DNA from 3 places in the Streptomyces tendae genome. Region 3 is predicted to be linked to each of the others. Evidence: predicted binding sites of a transcription regulator. Region 3 holds the regulator's gene; each other region holds the start of a gene.
The links. Region 3 encodes HrcA, which represses chaperone genes, less so after heat shock. Its sites were predicted from a motif close to TTNGCACTCNGNNNNNCNGAGTGCNAA; they were not measured.
Positions count from the first base shown of each region.

Region 1 (2,268 bases), 4.9 Mb from region 3:
GCCCTCGACGTCCTCGGCGATGATCAGCAGCGGCTTGGAGGCGTTGGCCTGGATGACCTTCTCCAGCAGCGGCAGCAGGTCCGCGATGGCGGAGATCTTGCCCTGCGTGATCAGGATCTGCGGCTCGTCGAGGACGGCCTCCATGCGCTCCTGGTCCGTCACGAAGTACGGCGACAGGTAACCCTTGTCGAAGGCCATGCCCTCGGTGAAGTCCAGCTCCAGCCCGAAGGTGTTGGACTCCTCGACGGTGATGACACCGTCCTTGCCGACCTTGTCCATCGCCTCGGCGATGAGCTCGCCGACCTGCTGGTCCTGGGCGGACAGCGCGGCGACCGCGGCGATGTCGGACTTCTCGTCGATCGGGCGCGCGGTCGCGAGGAGGTCCTCGGACACGGCGGCGACGGCGGCGTCGATGCCCTTCTTCAGGGCGGCCGGGGAAGCACCGGCGGCGACGTTCTTCAGGCCCTCGCGGACCAGCGCCTGGGCCAGCACGGTGGCGGTGGTGGTGCCGTCACCCGCGATGTCGTTGGTCTTGGTCGCCACCTCCTTCACCAGCTGCGCGCCGAGGTTCTCGTACGGGTCCTCGATCTCCACCTCGCGGGCGATCGTGACACCGTCGTTGGTGATGGTGGGGGCGCCGAACTTCTTGTCGATGACGACGTTGCGGCCCTTGGGGCCGATCGTCACCTTCACCGTGTCGGCAAGCTTGTTGACGCCGCGCTCGAGGGCGCGACGGGCGTCCTCGTCGAACTTCAGGATCTTCGCCATGGCAGCGGGAGCCCTCTCGGAAATCTAGATGAAATCACTGCGCCCCTGGGCCGCCCGGCTCCTTGTCGGATGCTGGGGCCAGGGGCGCAGTGTTCGAGCAGAAGTACTTGCTACGAGATCGAGGTCTCCGGGGCAGGCCCCGGGGTCCTCCTACTTCTCGACGATCGCGAGGACGTCGCGGGCCGAGAGGACGAGGTACTCCTCGCCGTTGTACTTGACCTCGGTGCCGCCGTACTTGCTGTACAGAACGACGTCGCCGACCTTCACGTCGAGCTCGACGCGCTTGCCGTCCTCGATGCGGCCCGGACCGATGGCCAGGACGACGCCCTCCTGGGGCTTCTCCTTGGCAGTGTCCGGAATGACCAGGCCCGAAGCCGTGGTCTGCTCGGCGTCGAGCGGCTGGACCACGATGCGGTCCTCGAGCGGCTTGATGGCAACCTTGGAGCTGGCGGTCGTCACGATCCGACCTCCCCCTTCGGAGATCTCACGGGGTTAACTGTCTGAGGTGGCGACCAGGTCGATCCGTCGTCGCGGGTGCCGGACCTGCCCGTCGCGTGTTGGCACTCTCCAGGGGGGAGTGCCAGACCTGAGACTATGACCGCGATTAGCACTCGGTCAAGCGGAGTGCCAATTGCCGTGCGGCGCGTCGGGGGGTGGGGGGCGTTTTCCGGCGCGGGGTGGTGTGGTGCCGGTGTCGGTGTGGCCGCCCTCGGGGGCTGCGCCCCCGGACCCCCCTGCCGGCCCTTCGGGCCTCGTCCTCAAGCGCCGGACGGGCTGGATGTGGCGCCGGACGGGCTGGGAGTGGCCCCGGCCGGGCCGGAAGTGGCCGGGCCTGGATGCCGGCCCACGTGGTCCTCGAGTCTGCCCACCTTCAAGTCCCGCTCGTCCAGTTCCGCCAGGAGCCGTGTCGTGCGGTCCGCGAGCGACAGGGGCGGGGCCTCGCCCGACGGTACGGAGACGATGTCGCCGGGGAGCAGCCGGTGCGGGCCGTGGGCGTACGTGAGGTGGCCGTCCGGTTCTAGGGTCACGCGCCACAGCACCACCGCCGCGATGCCGCAGTCGGCGGCGGCGCGCAGCGTGGTGGTGTCGTACGTGCCGTACGGCGGGCGGAAGAGGCGGGGGCGGATGCCGAAGCGGGACGCCAGCTTGCGCTGCTGGCCGCAGATCTGGGCGCGCTGCCCGGCGTAGGGCAGGCCGGGCAGGGCGGGGTGGTCCAGGGTGTGGTTCTGCAGGTTCGCGCCGACCGCGCGCAGGCGGGCGAAGTGGCCGTATCCGGGGCCCATCACGCTGTCGGTGAGGAACATGCTGACGGGCAGCCGGCGCTCGCGCACCAGGTCGATGAAGCGGGGGTCGCGTTCGGCACCGTCGTCGTAGGTGAGGAAGACGGTGCCGTCGTCGGTCGTGACGTGGTCGACGACCGGCGGGAGCGGGGCGGTGGCGGCGGCCGTCGGTGCGGCCCGGGAGGACACGTGCCCGGCGCCGGGCGCCGCGCACCCGGCG
Region 1 covers NZ_CP043959.1:739,893-742,160, reverse strand. Annotated here, with positions in the region: gene groL (chaperonin GroEL) at 1-768, opposite strand, end outside; gene groES (co-chaperone GroES) at 919-1,227, opposite strand; gene F3L20_RS03630 (polysaccharide deacetylase family protein) at 1,527-2,268, opposite strand, start outside.
Region 1: a site for HrcA is predicted at 1,373-1,399, ahead of groES (co-chaperone GroES). Genes of this name have one in related genera too.

Region 2 (2,268 bases), 880 kb from region 3:
TGACCTGTTGCAGACGGCAGTTGGACAGATACATTCAGCCGCGGTCGACGCGTTCCGGCGCACGCCCCCAACCGTTGGGGGGTGAGGTCTGACCCGGGTCCGCGAAGTGTGGATCTGTGCAAGGGCCAGTAATAGGGGAGTTAGGCATGGCTCAGGGCACCGTCAAGTGGTTCAACGCGGAGAAGGGGTACGGCTTCATCGCGGTCGACGGTGGTGCGGATGTTTTCGTCCACTACAGCGCCATCCAGATGGACGGCTACCGCACCCTTGAAGAGGGCCAGCGGGTCGAGTTCGAGATCTCGCAGGGTCAGAAGGGCCCGCAGGCCGACATGGTTCGCGTCACCGCCTGAACGCGCTACCAGCCGCACGCACATCTTCTGCCGGTGAAGGGCCCGCACCTCTCGGGGTGCGGGCCCTTCGTCGTGCCCGCAACCCCGGGGCCGCGCCCGTGGCGGCGCTCGAAGCCCGCTAGGGGCGCGACAGGCGAGTGCGCCGTGCGCGCCGTGTTCGCGCGCGGCTGAGAGCGGCCCCGAGTCCTTGGTACGCCTGGGCCGAACCGCCCCGAAGAGTCCGCCCGCCACGACGCCGCATCGCGAGCGTGCCTTGCACTCTCAGGGGTCGAGTGCTAATCATTGGCGTTAGCACTCTGAAGGTGAGAGTGACAACGAAGGACCGGGTCGGTGAGGCCCGCCAGGTCACGTGGGGCAAGGAACCACACGGCCGGCGAGCCGTCCGTCGCGGGCGCGGGCGCGGTCCGAAGGAATCACCCCCAGTCCTGGAGGGACCACTTCACATGGCCAAGATCATCGCGTTCGACGAGGAGGCGCGGCGCGGCCTCGAGCGCGGCATGAACCAGCTCGCGGACGCCGTGAAGGTGACGCTCGGCCCCAAGGGCCGCAACGTCGTCCTCGAGAAGAAGTGGGGCGCCCCCACGATCACCAACGATGGTGTCTCCATCGCCAAGGAGATCGAGCTCGAGGACCCGTACGAGAAGATCGGCGCCGAGCTGGTCAAGGAAGTCGCCAAGAAGACGGACGACGTCGCAGGTGACGGTACGACCACCGCGACCGTTCTCGCCCAGGCCCTGGTCAAGGAGGGCCTGCGCAACGTCGCCGCCGGCGCCAACCCGATGGCCCTGAAGCGCGGTATCGAGAAGGCCGTCGAGGCCGTCTCCGCCGCCCTGCTGGAGCAGGCGAAGGATGTCGAGACCAAGGAGCAGATCGCTTCCACGGCCTCCATCTCCGCCGCTGACGTCCAGATCGGTGAGCTCATCGCCGAGGCCATGGACAAGGTCGGCAAGGAAGGCGTCATCACCGTCGAGGAGTCCCAGACCTTCGGTCTGGAGCTGGAGCTCACCGAGGGTATGCGCTTCGACAAGGGCTACATCTCGGCGTACTTCGCCACCGACATGGAGCGTATGGAGGCCGTCCTCGACGACCCGTACATCCTGATCGCCAACTCCAAGATCTCCAGCGTAAAGGACCTGCTCCCGCTCCTGGAGAAGGTCATGCAGTCGGGCAAGCCGCTGCTGATCATCGCCGAGGACGTCGAGGGCGAGGCCCTGTCGACCCTGGTGGTCAACAAGATCCGCGGCACCTTCAAGTCCGTCGCCGTCAAGGCCCCGGGCTTCGGCGACCGCCGCAAGGCGATGCTGCAGGACATCGGCATCCTCACCGGCGGCGAGGTCATCTCCGAGGAGGTCGGCCTCAAGCTGGAGAACGCCACCATCGACCTGCTGGGCAAGGCCCGCAAGGTGGTCATCACCAAGGACGAGACCACCATCGTCGACGGTGCCGGCTCCGCCGACCAGGTCCAGGGCCGCGTGAACCAGATCCGCGCCGAGATCGAGAACAGCGACTCGGACTACGACCGCGAGAAGCTGCAGGAGCGCCTGGCGAAGCTCGCCGGCGGTGTCGCGGTCATCAAGGCCGGTGCCGCCACCGAGGTGGAGCTCAAGGAGCGCAAGCACCGCATCGAGGACGCCGTGCGCAACGCCAAGGCGGCCGTCGAGGAGGGCATCGTCGCCGGTGGTGGCGTGGCCCTGCTGCAGGCCTCCCAGGTGTTCGAGAAGCTGGAGCTCGAGGGTGACGAGGCGACCGGTGCCAACGCCGTGAAGCTCGCCCTGGAGGCCCCGCTGAAGCAGATCGCCGTCAACGGTGGTCTCGAAGGCGGCGTCGTCGTGGAGAAGGTCCGCAACCTCACGGTCGGCCACGGTCTGAACGCCGCGACCGGCGAGTACGTCGACATGATCGCCGAAGGCATCATCGA
Region 2 covers NZ_CP043959.1:6,559,977-6,562,244, reverse strand. Annotated here, with positions in the region: gene F3L20_RS30010 (cold-shock protein) at 147-350, shown strand; gene groL (chaperonin GroEL) at 794-2,268, shown strand, end outside.
Region 2: a site for HrcA is predicted at 639-665, ahead of groL (chaperonin GroEL). Genes of this name have one in related genera too.

Region 3 (2,268 bases):
CGAGATGCGTCACACGGCGACCGGTCAGCTCCCGCGCCGCGGTCCGCAACCGCGCGCCTTCGGCCGGAGCGGAGCCCGCGTCGACGGCCAGGACGCCGTCGGCGCCCACCACGAGCCCCGCCGTGCAGTCCCACACCGGCAGCCGGCACCGCCCGACCCCCGGCGCCAGTTGTTCCCATCCCGACTCTTCCCAAGTCACGGTCATGACCGGGACGCTAGCGGGGGACGACGACGCCGGGCACGCGGGCACGGACCGGCCTTGCCGGGGGCGTACCTCCCGGCCGTACACTGGGCCGGGGAAGTCTGGCACTCGCGTGCGAAGAGTGCCAGAGCCGTTACCGGCGGAAGCCAGCTGGAGGTGTGCGCGATGCTCAGTGAACGCAGGCTCCAGGTGTTGCGCGCGATCGTCCAGGACTACGTGGGCACCGAGGAGCCCGTCGGCTCCAAGGCGCTCACCGAACGGCACAACCTCGGCGTCTCCCCGGCCACCGTGCGCAACGACATGGCGGCCCTGGAGGACGAGGGCTTCATCGCCCAGCCGCACACCAGTGCCGGGCGCATCCCCACCGACAAGGGCTACCGGCTGTTCGTCGACAAGCTGGCCGGCGTCAAGCCGATGAGCCCACCCGAGCGGCGGGCCATCCAGAACTTCCTCGAGGGCGCCGTCGACCTCGACGACGTCGTGGCCCGGACGGTGCGGCTGCTGGCGCAGCTCACCCGCCAGGTCGCCGTGGTGCAGTACCCCTCGCTGACCCGCTCGACGGTGCGGCACGTGGAGCTGCTGTCCCTCGCCCCGGCGCGGCTGATGCTGGTGCTCATCACCGACACCGGCCGGGTCGAGCAGCGCATGGTCGACTGCCCGGCGCCGTTCGGCGAGGCGTCCCTGGCCGACCTGCGGGCACGGCTCAACAGCCGGGTCGCGGGCCGCCGGTTCACCGATGTGCCGAGTCTGGTGGAGGACCTCCCGGAGGCATTCGAGGCCGACGACCGCGGTACGGTCTCCACGGTGCTCTCCACTCTCCTGGAGACGCTCGTCGAGGAGAACGAGGAGCGGCTGATGATCGGCGGTACCGCCAACCTCACCCGCTTCGGACACGACTTCCCCCTCACGATCCGGCCCGTCCTTGAGGCGCTGGAGGAGCAGGTCGTGCTCCTCAAGCTGCTCGGCGAGGCGCAGGATCCGGGTGTGACCGTACGGATCGGTCACGAGAACGCCCACGAAGGACTCAACTCCACGTCCGTCGTGTCGGTCGGCTACGGTTCGGGCGGCGAGGCTGTCGCCAAGCTCGGCGTGGTCGGACCGACCCGCATGGACTACCCCGGAACGATGGGAGCGGTACGCGCAGTGGCACGGTACGTCGGACAGATCCTGGCGGAGTCATAGGTGGCCACGGACTACTACGCCGTACTCGGCGTACGCCGCGACGCGTCGCAGGAAGAGATCAAGAAGGCCTTCCGGCGGCTCGCCCGCGAGCTGCATCCGGACGTCAATCCGGATCCGAAGACCCAGGAGCGGTTCAAGGAGATCAACGCCGCCTACGAGGTGCTGTCGGACCCGCAGAAGAAGCAGGTCTACGACCTCGGCGGCGACCCGTTGTCCCAGTCCGGCGCCGGCGGCGCGGGCGGCTTCGGGGCCGGCGGCTTCGGCAACTTCTCCGACATCATGGACGCGTTCTTCGGCACGGCGTCGCAGCGCGGGCCGCGCTCGCGCACCCGCCGGGGCCAGGACGCCATGATCCGCATCGAGGTGGAGCTGGACGAGGCCGCGTTCGGCACGACCAAGGACATCCAGGTCGACACGGCGGTCGTCTGCACCACCTGCAGCGGTGAGGGTGCCGCGCCCGGCACCAGCGCGCAGACGTGTGACATGTGCCGCGGCCGCGGTGAGGTCTCGCAGGTGACCCGGTCCTTCCTGGGCCAGGTCATGACGTCCCGCCCGTGCCCGCAGTGCCAGGGCTTCGGCACCGTCGTGCCCACGCCCTGCCCGGAGTGCGCGGGCGACGGCCGGATCCGCTCCCGCCGCACGCTCACGGTCAAGATCCCGGCCGGTGTCGACAACGGCACCCGGATCCAGCTGGCCGGCGAGGGCGAGGTCGGCCCGGGCGGCGGTCCCGCCGGTGACCTGTACGTCGAGATCCACGAACTGCCGCACTCGCAGTTCCAGCGGCGCGGCGACGACCTGCACTGCACGGTCACGCTGCCGATGACCGCGGCGTCGCTCGGCACCAAGGTGCCGCTGGAGACGCTGGACGGCCTGGAGGAGGTCGA
Region 3 covers NZ_CP043959.1:5,681,250-5,683,517, reverse strand. Annotated here, with positions in the region: gene F3L20_RS26160 (MBL fold metallo-hydrolase) at 1-205, opposite strand, end outside; gene hrcA (heat-inducible transcriptional repressor HrcA) at 368-1,384, shown strand; gene dnaJ (molecular chaperone DnaJ) at 1,385-2,268, shown strand, end outside.